One region of the Ruegeria sp. CDSB113 genome, then DNA from elsewhere that is predicted to be linked to it. Evidence: riboswitches for the same ligand, from Rfam matches in the RefSeq annotation. Region 1 holds a riboswitch; the other holds the start of a gene.
The links. Region 1 has a riboswitch for thiamine pyrophosphate ahead of thiB (thiamine ABC transporter substrate binding subunit). Riboswitches for the same ligand answer to the same signal wherever they lie in the genome.

Region 1 (8,817 bases):
CCAGCAGAGTGGAAATCCGGATTTTCAACTTTGTCTGGCGGTTGCTTTGCGCCCGGGCGCTTTTGTCGACCACGCCAGTGTGCTGCGTATGCTTGTCTTCGTTGACCATCTTTGAACGATATTTAGCTTGGCGACCCGTTACAACGCCTCGTTGACGTCTGAGGCGGGATCACCGTTAGCCAAGATAGGCACGCAGGCTTGGCGGCGGGTTGTCGAAGAGTTCCGCTGTCTGAACGGGGGCATGCACCGTTTCGTCTGCAACAAGTACGGTTTGGTCGGCAATACGGCGTGCATCCTGCGGATCGTGGCTGACCATCAATAGGGTCGTTTGGGTTTCGGCCACCAGATCGGCCACCAAATCTAGCATTTCGGCTTTCAAGGCTGGCCCAAGGGCTGCAAACGGTTCGTCCAATAGCAACAGTTCGCGCCGCTGCACAAGTACGCGGGCCAGGGCAACCCGGCTTTGCTGTCCTCCGGACAGTTCCGAGGGTTTGCGCGCGCCCATACCATGCAAAGAAACCCGGCCCAGAGCGGACTGAACCTGTGCATCTTCGTCCCTTGACAGCCGACCATTTGGGCGCAGGCCCAGGGCGATGTTTTGTTCAGCCGTCAGATGCGGAAACAGGTTTCCGTCCTGAAACAGCATCGCCATAGGACGCTTACCGGGATGCAGGTTGGAAATCTGTTGCCCACCCCAAAAAATCTGGCCCTTTTTCAGGTCCCTAAATCCGGCGATGGTCTCCAGCAATGTGGACTTGCCCGCACCGGACGGGCCAATAATGGCAATGCTGTTGCCAACCCCGATCTGAATATCGGCGTTTAGGGTGAAATTCCCGTTTTCAATCACACAGTCGTCAAGCTTCAGCATGCCAGCGCCCTCCTCGGTCCAATAGCCAGAATGCGCCCATGGACAGCAGCAACAGCAGTAATGCCCCGCCGGCGGCCGCCTGCATCTGATAGGCGCCCATCAATCGGTAGATTTGCAAGGGCAGGGTGGCGATTTGCGGGTCGGCGAACAGTGCGATCACGCCCAGATCACCCATCGACAGGGCAGCCCCAAGGCCCGCGGCGAACCCGATCTGCGGTCGCATGCGTGGTAGCAATACGCGCGTGAAAAACGTCCATTTTGTCATATCCAACGAAAGCGCAAGACGCCCGTGCCTGGCGGTTATGTCGCGCGCCGCGGGGACCAGAATGCGTAAAGCAAAGGGCAGGGCCATCGCAGCATTCACCAAAGCAGTGACAGGCAGAGCCAATGTCGTCGGGTTTGCCAAAGGCCGGATCAGGATGAACAGGCCTGTACCGATCACCAGTGGCGATGCCGCCAAACCCAAAATGCCGCTGAGTTCCACAATCCCGTACCGGCCGCTCGCGACGGCGGTGGCCATAGGCAAAGCAAGCAAAAGCAGGACTGCGGTGCTTGCAGCGGCAACAAGGACCGAGATCAGCGCAGCCCGAAAAACGATTGCGGGCATGTCAAACAACCCGGCAGCTCCCGAAATTACGACCGATGCCAAAGGAAGTAGCAAAAAGACGGCCGCTGCGACGATCCAGAATACATCTATCATCGGCGCACCCCCGTCCCAGCGGCGCAAGGCGCGATCAAGGCCTGTTCCAAAACCGTCCCCGCGCGAAAACTTCAGCGCCACCAGGGCGGTCGCAGCTGTCAGGGCGAGTTGCAGGGCGGATAACAGGGCGGCGCGGCCCAGGTCAAAATCGTAGGTGAAGGCCTGATAGATTGCCAGTTCGATCGTTGTGGCCCTTGGCCCTCCGCCCAAGGTGAGGGCGACGGCGAAGCTGGTCAGGCAAATGGCGAAGATTACTGCAAGAACCCCGGGCAGGGTCCGTTTCAGCATGGGCATCTCGATCAGCCGAAACATGGCCATGCCTTTGCATCCCAGTTGTGCGGCCAGGCGAAACCGTTCTGCCGGAATTTCCTGCCAGGCTTGCAACACAAGGCGTGTGGCCAGAGGCAGGTTGAAAAACACATGCGCCAGTACGACCCCATGCAAGCCGTAGATGCGTATGGGCGGCAGGCCGAAAATGCCAAGGAAATCCGAGATCCACCCCGACCGGCCAAAAACTTGCAGCAGACCCAAAATGGCAACGATGACCGGCAGGATGAAGGGCGCGCCCAAAAGCGCAATTAAAGCCCGTCGGCCGGGGAACCTCCGACGTGCCAAAGCCCGCGCAACCGGCACGGCCAACACCACGCTGAACAATGCGGACAGCGTGGCTTGGGTCAGCGTGAACCGCAGCGCAGCCCAGTCGGCGGGACTGAACCCGCCGCTGGTTTCAGCACGCAGTGCAACCGCCGCAAGAGTGCCCAGGATCAGCGCGGCGACCAGAGCTGCCGCACCGATACCGGGCCATGGGCTTACTGGCTGAGCGCGTTCTGCCATTCTGCCAGGGCCTGATCCCGCACGGCGGCGGCTTCATCGGGAGAGAACAGCAGCGACTTTGCCGGCACTGTCAGGGTGTCAAACCCTTTCGGCAAACCTTCTGCCGGCGTTACAGCCGGATACATCCAGTTGGTTGTTGGAATGATCTGCTGGAACGCGTCCGAGACCATGAACTGCAAAAACTGATCCGCCAGTTCGGCCTGATCCGTCGCGGCCAGTTTTGCGGCGACTTCAACCTGCAGGTAATTGCCTTCGTCAAAAGCAGACGCAGCCTTGCTGCCGTCATCCTCGGCGATCAGGTGATAGGCCGGAGATGTCGTGTAGCTGAGAACCATGTCCGACTCGCCCTCAAGGAACAGGCCGTATGCCTCGGACCAACCTTTGGTGACCGTCACGATGTTGTCGGATAGACCTGCCCAGATTTCGGGTGCTTCGTCACCATACGCCGCTTTGACCCACATCAGCAGACCCAGACCGGGCGTGGACGAGCGAGGGTCCTGGATGATGATTTTGGTGTCGCTGTCCGCCAGCTCCCGGAAGTTCGCAGGCGCGGTCGCATCCGCTTTGTGAACGAAGGCGAAGTAGCCCCAGTCATACGGTGTGAACGTGTCATCGGTCCATTCGATCGGCAGTGCGAAGTCGGCAGAAACGGAATTGGGCGCAAACAGGCCGGTTTCCCGGGCCGCGGCAATCAGGTTGGTATCCAGACCAAGCACGACGTCGGCGTCAGAGTTTTCACCCTCAAGCCGTACACGCGACAAAAGCGCGGCACCATCTTCAACGCCCACAAGGTTCAGTTCGCAGTCGCAAACTGCTTCAAAAGCTTCTTTGACCTGCGGGCCGGGGCCCCAGTCGGATACAAAGCTGTCATAGGTGTAAACGGTAAGCTGAGGCTTGTCGGCGGCGATAGCCGAAGTTGCACTCAGAAGTCCCGCAGCAATTAGCAGATGTTTCATGTCATCCTCCATTGCGGCGAGAGGGCAAGGATGGATGAAACCGAAACCCTTCCCTCCGCCGGTTCTAGCCGGTTCAGGTTCTACGGGTTCGCTTGATAAGCATCTCAGCGCGGCAGGCCGTGCTCCCCGAGGTGAGGCCGTCACTAGGGGGGATTGGCTAGAAAGACAACCAAATTCGGTGCCTCAGCGCAGTGCGTGTCGTATGAGGGCAAGTAAACCTGTCCGGGGTCGGACGCCCTTTGAACCTGTAATACGTTTGGCTCAAAGGGTCATAGGGTCAGAAGTAACGCAGCCAAATATAGACGTTCGCGATCATTAAGGTCAGGATCATGATCGGGAATGCAATTTTGGCGAAGGCGATGAAGCCGATGGGCTGCTTGGCCTTTTCCGCAAAAGCGGCCACTGTAAGGTTGGCACTTGCCCCCAACAGTGTGCCGTTGCCGCCCAGACAGGCCCCAAGCGCCAGCGACCACCACAGGGGTTCAATCGCGTCTTCGCCGCCAAATGTGTCTGCGGTGGACTCGATCAGGGGGATCATCGTTGCCACAAAGGGGATGTTGTCCAGAATGGCCGACAGAATGCCAGAGGCCCAGAAGATGAAGAACGCGGTCCACATCATGTCGCCTTGGGTCAGCTCCAGCACTTTTTCACCGAAGAACGCCAAGAGGCCAACATGTTCAACACCGGCAACAATGACGAACAGCCCGCCGAAGAAAAAGATTGTGACCCATTCAACTTCACCAAAGATGTGGTGAACCGACTCGGATTGTTCTTCACCGCTTTGGCGGCCATAGGCCAGCAGCATCAACAGGCCAGCACCGGCCAACGCTGACGTACCGGGCTGAATGCCGTAGCTGTGCCCCAGCGTGAACCCCAGCAAAACCAGAGCCAATACGGCCAGAGACTTGATCATCAAGACAACATCAGTAACCGCTTCGGATTCGTTGAACCCCATAATCCGATCGCTGGCCGATTTCGGAATGCGGGCCAGTTCCTTGCGGTTCATAAGGTAAATAATGCCGGTCAGGACAACCAGACATATGGCCGAGATAGGCGCCAGGTTCACCACGAAATCGTTGAAGCTCAACCCTGCGGCCGAGCCAATGATGATGTTGGGCGGGTCACCGATCAGCGTCGCTGTTCCCCCCACGTTCGAGGCCAGGATCTCGGCGACAAAGAACGGGAACACACGCGTTTCCAGGGCTTCAGTGATCAGCAGCGTAATCGGGGCGATCAGCAAAACGGTCGTCACGTTGTCCAGCAGGGCCGAGAACACCGCTGTAATCAGCGTCAGCATGATCAGGATGCCGGTTGGATTGGCTTTCACCGCTTTTGCGGCCTTGATCGCCACGTATTGGAACAATCCGCATTTGCTGGTGATCCCCACGATGACCATCATGCCGATAAGCAGTGCCAGAGTGTTGGCGTCCACACCCGCCACGGCCTGTTCCTGATTGATGATGCCAAACAGGACCATCAGGGACGCGCCCAGCATCGTCAGAATGGCGCGGTTGACCTTTTCCGTGATCAGGACCGCATACACCAAAATCAGAATTCCGGTCGCGATCCAAAGTGGATCAATGCCCAATAGTTGTGGAACAGAGAGAGCGGCCTCTCCGTGTGACGTCGAATGCGTAGCCAAGGTTTTAGTCCGGTTTGTATAGGGTTAGCTGAGTGCGCGATCCAAAAGCGAGTTGGCGCTTACGGTGCCAACGAAACGGTTGGTTTCGGGCTCAACAAGGATCACGTGCCGTTTGAATTTGTAGATCAGGAAGATACCTTCCATCACCGGCGTATCAGGTGCAGCAACGGGGATGTTCGAGGGCCTCGACATGTTGTCGCGAACCTTTTCGGTCTTCAGCCGCTCCATCTGTTGTTCGAAATCATCCCGCGTCAGGTTCATGAAGCTGAGCGAGTCGATCGCGACGCGCGACGCATCATCATTCAGACCGATTGTCGCCGCCTTCGGCAGAATCAGTTTCAGCAGCGTCGGGGCGGTAAAGACGCCAACATAAGTCCCGTCTTCGGCCACGACAGGCAGAAACCGTGCCCGGCTGCCCCTGATGATGTTGAAAGCCGTGGCGATGCTTTCATCCGGCAGAATGGTCTTTTGTACCTCAGGCGGTACCATCACGTCATAGCAGGTTAGGCCCATGCTTTTCCTCTGACTTCACGCGGCTATCGGGTGAAACGCCATCCAACAGCCACAGGGCACGCCCTTTTTCGGCTTGTTAAAGCGTGCCAGGGCGAATCAAAATTTGTTGATGCGCACTGATTCCATTGCCGGGCGGAATTGACCAGCCCGGTAATGAAATTAAGTTGATATCCTTCCGTTGTTGGCGATGTAGGCCAATTACGGACGGTTGGTTTCAGCTTGGGTTTGCGTCAGCGGCGTTTTGTGCCTCAGCTTCCGTTTCCGAAATAACCGGTGCTGCCTTCGAAGCGTGGAAAGCCGTAATAGCTCAAGCGCGGTTCAGCTGTAATTCGGTGCGCGTTTTTGCAGTTTGGCCGCAACGCTTTCGGCGAAATCTGGGGATTGTAGCTGCGCGGCAAAAATCTTGATTTCCGCGGCCATGTGTCCGGCCACTTCGTCACGCTGATTGCGGATCAGGGCCTTTGACTGTTTGAGCGCTACAGGGGATGAGGCTGCAATGGCTTTTGCAATCTCCTGGACTTCGTTCATCAACTCACCGTCGGCAAAAACGCGCGCGACCAACCCGTGGTTCAGAGCATCGGATGCCGTCAGAACCCGCCCGGCCAGCAAGACGTCATTGGCGACAGCCATACCGAGGGACGCAGGCAGCAACATCGAAGAACCGGCCTCGGGCACCAGACCCAGTTGGACAAATGGAGCGCTGAATGTAGCGCTGTTCGCGGAATAGACCAAATCGCAGTGCAGCAGCATGGTCAGGCCAACACCAATTGCAGATCCGTTGACTGCGGCGATCAGGGGTTTCTGACAATCCCGGATCGCATTCAGGAACCGAATAATCGGATTTTCAGCGTCACCCGCCGGAAGACCGCCTGTCATAAAGTCCTGCAGGTCATTCCCGGCCGTGAACATATCGCCTTCACCAGTGATGACCAGCGCCCGGGCTTGATCGGTTTGACCGTATTCTTCGATGGCTTCAGCTATCGCGGTATACATGGCAAAAGTGATCGCGTTTTTCTTGTCTGTGCGAGAAATCGTGACTGTGGTGACGCGATCCTGAGTGCTGACGATGATATGTTCGCTCATGGCGTTATTCCTTGGATGCCCGGCGGAATTTGTGCCGCGTCGGCTGTGAGTTTCCTGCATGTGGGCAAGTTCGTATGCGGGCAAATAGCCTGCGTCAACAAATCAAGGCAGTTACCTCACGTCGCCGGGCGAGTGTGCGGAGTTGATCCCGCCGCTCCGGTTTTTCTGCACCCGGCGATCATTCAGGTCAGCCCGTTCTGGATTTCCATGCCAAAACGGGCTGCCCGGTCAGATCACAGACATTCCGCCAGTGTTTTTGCGACGTTCCGGATCATTTGCGGGTATAGCTTAGCCCCGAGTTCAAGATCAGAACCTAGCGGATCTATCACACCGGTATTCGCTTCGGTTCCGTCCAAGACAGTGGCGACGATACCGGGGTTGAATTGCGGTTCCGACAGAACACAATTGATGCCTTCTTCGCGAATGCGCCCCTGAATCTCAGAAATCCGCGCCGGGCTTGGATCCGACGCGTCACTGAGCGAAATTGCACCCGACGCGGGGATGTCGAAGGCGTTTTCGAAATACTGATAGGCATCGTGGAAGACGATGAAGTTGCTTCCGCGGACAGGTTCCAGAGTTGCACTCACTTCAGCAGAGAGGGTTGCCATCTCTTCGCGCGCAGCCGCCGCGTTTGCGAAATATGCACCGGCATTGTCCGGGTCCGCCGTGGAAAGCTGCGCGGCAATAACGTTCAGCCAGGTGTCGGCGTTTTTGGGCGAAAGCCAGGCATGCGGATCATGATTGCCATGCGCATGGTCATGGTGGTCGTCGTGTTCTGCATGATCATCGTGATCGTGGTCTTCGCCCTCGTCATGCTCTTCGTGGTCATGATCGTCATGGTCTTTGTCGTCGGCATGATCCTCGTGCCCATGATCGTCATGGCCCTCCTCTTCAGCGTGATCTTCATCGCCATGATCATGCGCTTCAAACAGCGCGTCCTCGCGGAAATCCAGTAGGACGGTGCCATCCGCTTCGAGCAGGGGGGTGACTGTCGCTCCGTTGGCCAAGTTCTCGACGGCGCCTTCCATCCATGGGGTCAGGTCCTCGCCCATCCAGAATACCAAATTCGCATTCTGCAGGGCAGCCGCCTCGGAAGGGCGGAGGTTGTATTCATGCGGGGACGCGCCGGCTTGTACGATCAGGTTCGGTGCGCCAACACCTTCCATCACGCGCGCCACCAATGAGTGCACCGGTGCAATATCAACTGCAACATTTGGGACATCGGCCATCGCTGTGCCCCCCATCAACGCAGCCGTGATCGAAACAGGAAGAAGCTTTCTGGACATCAAACCCTCTATGTGATTTTATAACGTTGCGAGTGGCATATATGATATGGAATAACATGACAAGTGAGATGAGACCTGCACCTGCTGAAGACTCCGCCCTTGTCGGATTCCAAAAGCACGACCACGCGCACTGCGTCGAAAGTAGCCTGACCGTTGCCGAGACCCGGTGCAAAGAAGAAGGTCTGCGGCTGACGCCTGTGCGGCGCAAGGTTTTGGAGATGCTGCTGCAGGAACATCGGGCCTTGGGTGCCTATACAATTCTTGATCGATTGCGCGACGAAGGCTTCGGATCGCAGCCACCAGTGGCTTACCGCGCCCTCGATTTTCTTGTCGAGAACGGGTTTGTCCACAAAATCGAACGGTTGAACGCATTTGTCGCCTGCGCACATCCAGGGGCAACGCATTCCCCGGCCTTCATGATTTGCAGGAAATGTGATGCTGTGGCCGAAACACATTCAACACCCGCGAAGGGAGAGCTGGGCGCAGCCGCGCGGGCAGTGGGTTTCGAGATCGAGCGGACCGTTGTAGAAGCCGAAGGCGTTTGCCCCGACTGCACCGAAAAGGCGTAGAAATGAACCTGATTACCGTAGAAGACCTCAGCGTTAGCTATGGGGCCAATACCGTGTTACGGCACATCAACATGGGGGTCGAACCTGGTGAAATTGTGACCATCGTCGGCCCTAACGGTTCGGGTAAGACAAGCCTGCTGCGCGCCATAATCGGTGCAATCAAACCGTCTGCCGGGCAGGTAAAGCGAAAGCTGGGGCTGAGAATTGGCTACGTCCCGCAAAAGCTGCATATCGACCCAACTCTGCCGATCACCGTCGAACGGTTCATGCGGCTGACCCATCGCGCGTCAAAGAAGGATTGCGCGACTGCGCTGGAAACAGCCGGTGTACCCGATCTGCTCAAGCGCCAGATGTCACAGCTTTCGG
Region 2 (8,817 bases), on a different contig from region 1:
GAATTGCATCCCGACCGCAACAAGGACAACCCGGATTCCGAGGCTCAGTTCAAAGAAGCGAACGAAGCTTACGACGTCTTGCGCGATGCCGAAAAAAAGGCCGCGTATGACCGTTTTGGTCATGCCGCGTTTGAAAACGGTATGGGCGGCGGTGGCCGTCCAGGCGGCGGATTTGGCGGACAGGGCGATTTCTCCAGTGCCTTCTCGGACGTGTTCGACGACCTGTTCGGTGATTTCATGGGTGGTCAGCGCGGTGCTACCGGGGGTGGTCGACGGGCCGCGCGCGGGTCAGACCTGCGCTACAACCTGCGCGTAAGCTTGGAAGAAGCATTCGCGGGCCTGCAAAAGACGATCAACGTGCCTGCTGCCGTGGCCTGCTCGGCCTGTGACGGCTCGGGTGCGGAAGGCGGGGTTGAGCCCACAACCTGCCCGACCTGTTCGGGCATGGGGAAAGTGCGGGCGCAACAGGGCTTTTTTACAGTCGAACGGTCGTGCCCGACCTGTTCGGGTCTGGGTCAAATTATCAAGAACCCCTGTAAATCATGCGGCGGCGCCGGGCGCGTCGAAAAAGAACGCGCGCTGTCGGTCAACATTCCGGCCGGTGTCGAAACCGGCACACGCATCCGTCTTGCGGGCGAAGGTGAGGCCGGGATGCGCGGAGGCCCTCCGGGTGATCTGTACATTTTTGTTGAGGTCTCGGACCACAGGCTGTTCGAACGCGACAGTGTGAACTTGTATTGCCGCGTTCCGGTCAGCATGGCCAAGGCAGCGCTGGGCGGTTCGATCGAAGTGCCCACCATCGACGGTGGTCGCGGTCGCGTGCAAATTCCGGCTGGCAGCCAGTCAGGACGTCAGATGCGCTTGCGCAGCAAAGGCATGCCCGCCCTTCGCGGCGGTGGCGTTGGAGATATGTTCATCGAACTGGCCGTCGAAACCCCGGTCAATCTGACCAGCCGTCAAAAAGAGCTGCTGCGTGAGTTCGACGATCTGGGCGAAGACAACCACCCGGAATCTAAAAGCTTTTTCTCGTCCGTCAAGTCATTTTGGGACGGTATGAAGGGCTGAACCTGCACACATGAACATCAAACAGAAGCCGGTCCGTTGAGGCCGGCTTTTGCATTTCATAAGTCCAGTTTGACCGTAATCTGCACCAAAATTGGCCCTTGATTCCCCCGCCTTCCCCTGAGAGTGTCGCCCCAACCGTTGGGGTGCCCTGCTTGAGGGCTGAGAGGCGTGAACGCGCTAACCCATCGAACCTGATCCGGGCAATACCGGCGTAGGGAACGGTCTTATAGTGCTTAGACGTTTTCCATGCCCGTTGCCCATTTTGAACCGGAGCAACGACATGGCACCTATTGCCTTAACAATCGCAGGATCTGACAGCGGCGGAGGGGCTGGAATTCAGGCAGACCTCAAGGCCATGTCGGCGCTTGGCGTCTACGGTGCCAGTGTGATTACCGCAGTGACAGCGCAGAATACCCGCGCGGTGACGGCAGTACATGGCATCCCTCTGGACGTCATTTCAGCCCAGATCGAGGCTGTTCTGACCGACCTGAATGTTAGTGCGATCAAGATTGGAATGCTGGCGAACCCTCAGATCATCCAGTGTGTCGCAGACAGTATCGCAGATTTTGACGGGCCGGTGGTTTTAGATCCGGTCATGATTGCGAAATCCGGCGATGCCTTGCTGGCAGAAGAGGCGGTGCAAACCCTGCGCGACGTATTGTTGCCACGCGCGACCGTGTTGACGCCAAACCTTCCAGAAGCAGCCTGTCTGTTGGGCTTTGAGTCCGCGGACGGCCTCGAACAGATGATCGCACAAGGGCAAGATCTGTGTTCACTTGGCGCTGGCGCGGTTCTGATGAAGGGCGGTCACGGCAAGGGCGACATCTGCCACGACATATTGATCTCACATTCGGGCGTGATTGCTCAGTTTCAAGCGCCGCGCCGACAGACCCGCAACACCCACGGAACCGGCTGCACCCTGTCCTCATCCATAGCGGCCGGGTTGGCCAAGAGCCTTTCGCTGACCGAGACCGTGGTGCAAGCACATGACTATCTGCAGGGCGCTATCGCTCAGGCCGATGCTTTGAACATCGGGCAAGGTCACGGGCCTGTTCATCACTTCCATCAGGTTTGGCCCGCGTGACCGTCTGGTCGATCATAGGGGCAGGTGTGGCCGGGTTGGCCGTCGCGTCCGAACTTGTCGCGCGTGGGGCCAAGGTTCAGGTGTTTGATCCCGGCGGTGCACCGGGCCCGCATGGTTGCTCCTGGTGGGCGGGCGGAATGTTGGCACCGTGGTGCGAGTATGAAAACGCCGAGGAACCTGTCCTGCGTCTGGGGCAATTGGCAATCGACTGGTGGGCAAAGCGAACTCAGGTTCACAGGCGCGGCACACTGGCTGTTGCAAACCCACGGGACCTGCCGGATCTACGTCGTTTCGCCCGACGAACGGAGGGATTTTCTGAAGTTGATGACAGAGAATTAGCTTTATTAGAGCCTGATCTCCACGGTTTCAGTAAGGGTCTCTACTTTGCTGAGGAAGCCCATTTGGATCCGCGTCAGGCCTTGCTGGATCTGTCACACCAGCTTCAGGATCACGGTGTTGAATTCCACCATGTGCGTGCGCCGACGGGGTTGAACAACGCCATTGATTGCCGGGGTCTGCACGCGCGCGAATACCTGCAGGACTTGCGCGGCGTGAAAGGTGAGATGCTGGTGATCCGGTGCCCAGACGTGACACTGACCCGGCCTATACGCCTGCTTCATCCACGGATGCCGCTGTATATCGTTCCACGCGGCGACTGCGTCTACATGTTGGGCGCAACAATGATCGAATCCGAGGACAGCAGCCGAATTACCGCACGCTCGATGCTTGAGTTGCTGAGCGCAGCCTACGCCCTGAACCCCGCCTTTGGTGAGGCTGAAGTTTTGGAAATCGGCGTCGATCTGCGCCCGGCTTTCCCCGACAACCTGCCGCGTATTCGGCGGCTGGGACCGACAATTTACGCCAATGGCCTCTATCGCCACGGCTACCTGCTGGCTCCTGCGCTGGCAAAGGGCGTGGCTGACCTGGCGTTGGACAACAAACATTCGGAGTTGGTTGATGAAGATCGTACTTAACGGCGAGATGCGCGAGGTGCAGGCCGGTACTCTTGCCGACCTTTTGCAGGAATGCGGGTTTTCGGGCCGGGTGGCGACGGCTGTGAACGAGGGTTTTGTGCCCTCAAGCCTGCGCAAGGCCCGTAAAATTAAGGATGGCGATCGGATCGAAGTCGTCGCCCCGATGCAGGGGGGCTGAGCGATGAAGACCTTCTACGGCACATCACTGACGAACCCGCTGATGCTGGGCACCGCGCAATATCCAAGCCCCGCAATCTTGGAACAGGCATTTCGGGACAGCGGGGCCGGGGTGGCCACCGTATCTTTGCGACGCGAAGCTGGCGCAGGACAGACGTTTTGGCAGATGATCCGCGACTTGGGTGCGCTGGTTTTGCCGAACACGGCTGGTTGCCACACTGTGAAAGAGGCCGTGACCACCGCTCATATGGCGCGTGAGGTGTTTGACACCAAATGGATCAAGCTGGAACTGATCGGGCATACCGACAGCCTGCAGCCTGATGTGTTCCAACTGGTCGAAGCCGCGCGCATTCTGACCGAAGACGGGTTCGAGGTGTTTCCCTATACCACGGACGACCTGATCGTGGGTGAGCGCCTTTTGGCGGCAGGGTGTGAAGTTCTGATGCCTTGGGGGGCCCCGATTGGTTCGGGCCGCGGTCTGAACAACGAATACGCCCTGCGCGCAATGCGGGTTGAGTTTCCCGAAGTACCACTGGTGATCGACGCAGGTATCGGCCTGCCCAGCCACGCCGCTCATGCGATGGAGCTTGGGTATGATGCCGTTCTGCTGAACACCGCGGTGGCACGGGCCGGCGATCCCGCCGCAATGGCCAAGGCGATGAAGCTGGCCATCGAGGCCGGGCGATTGGCCTATCAGGCCGACCCGATCGAAGCGCGCGATATGGCCGAACCCTCGACCCCCGTTATCGGAAAGGCGTTTTTGTCATGAACCTCGACCGGTTTTATCCAATCTTCGACCATTCCGACTGGTTGCGCCGGATGCTTCCCCTGGGCGTGAAACTGGTGCAGTTGCGGATCAAGGACCAAGCGGATGCGGTCGTGCGTGAACAGATCGCGGTTTCGCGGGATCTGTGCCGTGCGCATGGGGCTGTTCTGGTGGTGAATGACCATTGGCAGGTTGCCATTGAGGCGGGCTGCGACTGGATTCATCTGGGACAAGAGGATCTGGATGATGCGGATCTGAAGTCGATCCGACGCGCAGGGCTGAAACTGGGTGTCTCGACCCATGACGATGACGAGCTTGAGCGTGTTCTGGCTATGAACCCTGACTATGTCGCGCTGGGGCCGGTCTACCCAACGATCCTGAAAAAGATGAAATGGGAACAGCAGGGCCTTCCTCGGGTCACCGAATGGAAAGCGCGGGTAGGGGATATCCCTTTAGTCGGTATTGGCGGGATGAGCGTCGAGCGCGCGCCGGGCGTCTTGCAGGCCGGGGCGGACATTGTCTCAGTCGTGACAGACATCACCTTGAATGCAGACCCAGAAGCCCGCGTACGTGCGTGGATCGAGGTCACCAGATGAGCCGCTACGCCCGTCAGATGATCTTGCCGGAGGTCGGCGCGCGTGGACAAGCCCGCCTATCCGACGCACGGGTTCTTGTGGTGGGGGCCGGGGGGCTGGCAGCGCCGGTTTTGCCTTTGCTTGCTGGGGCCGGGGTCGGGCATTTGACCATCAAGGATCGCGATGAGGTCGCCCTGTCGAACCTCCATCGCCAGACCTTGTTTGCCGAGCGGGATTGCGGCCGCCCCAAAGCCGAAGTCGCGGCTGAGCGGTGTCAGGCCTTAAACTCTGAAATTACGATCTCCACGAAAAATCAGGCTCTAACTTATTTAAATTCGCAACGTTTTGTCTCACAAGCCGACGTCATTCTCGATTGCGCGGACAGTTATGCTGCAAGCTATACGTTGTCGGACACGTGTCGCGCGCTGTGCAAACCGTTGATAAGCGCTTCGGTCCTGGGGTTGTCCGGCTATGTCGCCGGTTTCTGCGGCGGTGCCCCATCTTTGCGGGCGGTTTTTCCCGACGCGCCGGGCAGTGGTGCAAGCTGTGCCACCGCCGGTGTGTTGGGTCCCATCGTCGGAATGATTGGCGCAATGCAGGCGCAAATGGCGCTGAGCGTTATTCTCGGGCTGGACCCTTCGCCCTTGGGGCAGATGGTACAGTTCGATGCCCAGACGATGCGAAGCAGCACGTTCCGCTTTGACGATGCGCCTGAGCCCAACCATCACTTCCCGTTTGTGTCGGCCTGCCAACTGACCACGGAGGATCTGATCATCGAGTTGCGCAGCCCGGATGAGGTCCCTGAACCCATCCATCCCAAAGCGCTTCGCTGGTCTCCTGAATCGGTAAAACATGAGCCTAACAAGCACAAAAGGTTGGCACTTTGCTGTTCCACGGGCCTGCGTGCGTGGCGTGCCGCCGAAAAATTGCAACCGGATTGGCCGGGCGAGATCGTTCTCGTCGCGGCCTCAACCTCGTGAATGAAAAGGATACGCGAGATATGAAAAAGCTGATGACAGCAATTGCCTTGCTGGCCGCCGCGCCGGCCTGGGCCGAAGACAAGATGACCGTTCTGCTGGACTGGTTCGTTAACCCCGACCACGGGCCCATCATCGTGGCGCAAGAGAACGGATACTTTGCCGACGAGGGGCTGGAGATTGAGATTGTGCCACCCGCGGATCCATCGGCCCCTCCGCGTCTGGTTGCCGCCGGGCAAGCTGATCTGGCGGTGTCCTACCAGCCGCAACTTCACCTGCAAATCCATGAGGGCCTGCCGCTGAAGCGCGTCGGCACCTTGGTCGCGACGCCGTTGAATTGTCTGCTGGTGCTTCAGGACGGTCCGATCAAAACGCTTGCCGATCTGAAGGGCAAAAAAATCGGCTTCTCGGTCGCGGGCGTGGAAGAGGCGGTGCTGGGCGCCATGCTGAACGCCCATGATGTCGCGCTGGACGACATTGAGATGGTCAACGTCAATTTCTCGCTGTCGCCCTCGCTGATGACCGGTCAGGTGGATGCGGTGATCGGGGCCTTTCGGAACTTTGAGCTGAACCAGATGGACATCGAAGGCGTCGCGGGTCGCTGTTTCTACATCGAGGAGGAAGGCGTACCGTCCTATGACGAGCTGATCTATGTCGCCAACCCCGACACGATGGATGCAGACAAGGTGGCCCGCTTCCTGGCTGCGACCGAAAAAGCGACCCAGTTCATCGTCAACAACCCGGAAAAAAGCTGGGAAATCTTTGCGGCCACCTCGCCCGAATTGCAGGATGAGCTGAACGCGCGCGCATGGGTGGATACACTGCCCCGTTTCGCGCTGCGCCCGGCGGGCTTTGATGCGGGTCGCTATGCCCGTTTCGAGGCGTTCCTGAAAGACAGCGGCATGATCGACAGCATCAATCCGGTCAGCGACATCTCAATAGATGTGACCGTGCAATGAGCGACTATGGCAAAGCATTCGCGCTGATGCGCGATGCCGCGCAGGGGCCGTGGCAGGATTACACCCGCCACGCCTTTGTCGAAGGGATGAAGGACGGCACTCTGCCGCGCGCGGCGTTTCTGCACTATCTGCGGCAGGACTATGTGTTCCTGATTCATTTCTCGCGCGCCTGGGCGCTGGCGGTGGTGAAATCGGAAACGCACGCGGAAATGTTGGCCGCCTCGCGCACCGTAAATGGGCTGATCAGCGAAGAGATGAAGCTGCATATCGGGATCTGCGAGGCCGAAGGCATCCCGCAGGACCAGCTGTTTTCCACCCCGGAACGTGCTGAGAACCTCGCCTATACGCGTTATGTGCTTGAGGCGGGGTACAGTGGCGATCTGCTCGACCTCCTGGCGGCGTTGGTGCCTTGTGTGATGGGCTATGGAGAGATCGGCACACGGCTGGCCGCTGAGGCGACGTCTGACACCTATCGCGATTGGATCGCCACCTATGCCAGCGATGACTACCAAGATGCCTGCGTGGCGGTTGGGGAATTGTTGGATAAGGCTCTAACGAGGCGTATTGGCGAGAATTTCGAAGCATCCCCGCGTTGGACTCGTCTGTGCCACACCTTCCGTACCGCGACCGAGTTAGAGGTCAATTTTTGGCAAATGGGCCTGACCCCATGACCCCAGCCCCCGATCTGACCGTCCGTGGTTCGGCTGCGATTGGCGACGCGTTATTGTTCGCGCGGTTGACCCTGACGCTTGCAGCAGGGCGGTGGACGTGTCTGCTGGGTGGATCGGGGGTCGGCAAAACCACCATTCTGCGCCTGATTGCGGGCTTGGACACTGGCGCAGAGTTCACCGGTCAGATTACCGCCAGTGACGGGCAATCTGTGCGGGAGCGGGTAGCCTACATGGCGCAAGACGATCTGTTGCTGCCTTGGGCGACTGTGGCGCGGAACGTCTTGTTGGGTGCGCGGTTGCGCGGAGAAAAGCCAGATTTGCGCCGCTGTGATCAGCTGATCGAACGGATGCGCCTGCAGGATCATATGACGAAGAAGCCCGGCGAACTCTCTGGTGGGCAACGTCAACGCGTGGCCTTGGCTCGCACGTTGATGGAGGATCGGCCCATCGTTTTGTTGGATGAGCCGTTTTCGGCCCTCGACGCCCGCACCCGCGCGGATATGCAGGACCTTGCGGCCGAAGCGTTACAGGGCCGAACTGTTCTGCTGGTCACCCATGATCCGGGCGAGGCTGCGCGGTTGGGTCAATCCATCGTGGTCATGACGCAGAACGGCATAACGCCCTGCCAGCCCCCACATGCACCGGCCCCGCGCAAGGTGGACGATCTGAAAACGCTGGAAACGCAAGGCGCGCTACTGCGACTGTTGCGGGAGGAGGCGGCATGAAACTGCTGTCGGGCCTTGCCGCCACTCTGTTCGCGTTGGCAATCTGGCAGGCAATCGTCTCGGCAACCGGCCTTCCGAAATTCATCCTTCCGGGCCCCGCTTTGGTGGCTGAGACCTGGTGGCAATACCGCTGGATCATTGCTGAGCACACATGGGTCACGGCCGTTGAGGTCATAATTGGCCTGGCCTGCGGGACGGTATTGGGGGTCGTTACCGCGCTCCAACTGGCGAATTCCCGCGCCGCGCGGGTGCTGGTGCAGCCGATGCTGGTGTTCACGCAGGCGTTGCCGGTCTTCGCGCTGGCGCCGTTGCTGACGCTTTGGCTGGGCTATGGTCTGTGGTCCAAGGTCGCGATGGCAGTGCTGATCATCTATTTCCCGATCACCTCTTCCTTTTTTGACGGGTTGATGCGCACGCCGCCCGGATTTCTTGATCTGGCGCGGACCATGCAGGCCAGCCGGCGCGCCTTGTTGTGGCACATTCGTATCCCCGCAGCTTTGCCCTCATTGGCTTCGGGCATGCGGCTGGCGGCCGTCTATGCCCCGATCGGAGCGGTGATCGGCGAATGGGTCGGGTCGTCGCAAGGATTGGGGTACCTAATGCTGCTAGCCAATGGGCGGGCCAAAACCGATTTGATGTTTGCGGCAATGCTGACGCTGGGGGTGTTTTCGATCCTGTTGCACCTGACCGTTCGACGGGCAACCGCACGCATTGCGGGTGAGACGCGTTAACCATTCAGAAACCGATTCTGCGGCACGGTAGTCCCATGACTCAGGACGCCTTTGCCGAAGCCCCGATGCTGTTTGAAACCGACGAAGCCCCGGTGCAACCGCTGCCGTCTGGT

Region 2: another riboswitch for thiamine pyrophosphate. It lies ahead of thiD (bifunctional hydroxymethylpyrimidine kinase/phosphomethylpyrimidine kinase); the one in region 1 lies ahead of thiB (thiamine ABC transporter substrate binding subunit).

Annotation. Positions count from the first base shown of each region.
Region 1 covers NZ_JBXWOU010000003.1:50,404-59,220, forward strand. The annotation lists gene AC2FIS_RS07085 (adenylate/guanylate cyclase domain-containing protein) at 1-109, opposite strand, end outside; gene AC2FIS_RS07090 (thiamine ABC transporter ATP-binding protein) at 176-868, opposite strand; gene AC2FIS_RS07095 (thiamine/thiamine pyrophosphate ABC transporter permease ThiP) at 855-2,402, opposite strand; gene thiB (thiamine ABC transporter substrate binding subunit) at 2,378-3,358, opposite strand; TPP riboswitch at 3,392-3,497, opposite strand; gene AC2FIS_RS07105 (ArsB/NhaD family transporter) at 3,636-5,000, opposite strand; gene AC2FIS_RS07110 (CBS domain-containing protein) at 5,025-5,513, opposite strand; gene AC2FIS_RS07115 (enoyl-CoA hydratase) at 5,832-6,596, opposite strand; gene AC2FIS_RS07120 (zinc ABC transporter substrate-binding protein) at 6,830-7,882, opposite strand; gene AC2FIS_RS07125 (Fur family transcriptional regulator) at 7,939-8,451, shown strand; gene AC2FIS_RS07130 (metal ABC transporter ATP-binding protein) at 8,454-8,817, shown strand, end outside.
Region 2 covers NZ_JBXWOU010000004.1:311,376-320,192, reverse strand. The annotation lists gene dnaJ (molecular chaperone DnaJ) at 1-1,065, shown strand, start outside; TPP riboswitch at 1,195-1,300, shown strand; gene thiD (bifunctional hydroxymethylpyrimidine kinase/phosphomethylpyrimidine kinase) at 1,346-2,149, shown strand; gene AC2FIS_RS10475 (FAD-dependent oxidoreductase) at 2,146-3,123, shown strand; gene thiS (sulfur carrier protein ThiS) at 3,107-3,301, shown strand; gene AC2FIS_RS10465 (thiazole synthase) at 3,305-4,069, shown strand; gene AC2FIS_RS10460 (thiamine phosphate synthase) at 4,066-4,662, shown strand; gene AC2FIS_RS10455 (HesA/MoeB/ThiF family protein) at 4,659-5,621, shown strand; gene AC2FIS_RS10450 (ABC transporter substrate-binding protein) at 5,642-6,577, shown strand; gene tenA (thiaminase II) at 6,574-7,248, shown strand; gene AC2FIS_RS10440 (ABC transporter ATP-binding protein) at 7,245-7,973, shown strand; gene AC2FIS_RS10435 (ABC transporter permease) at 7,970-8,704, shown strand; gene radC (RadC family protein) at 8,740-8,817, shown strand, end outside.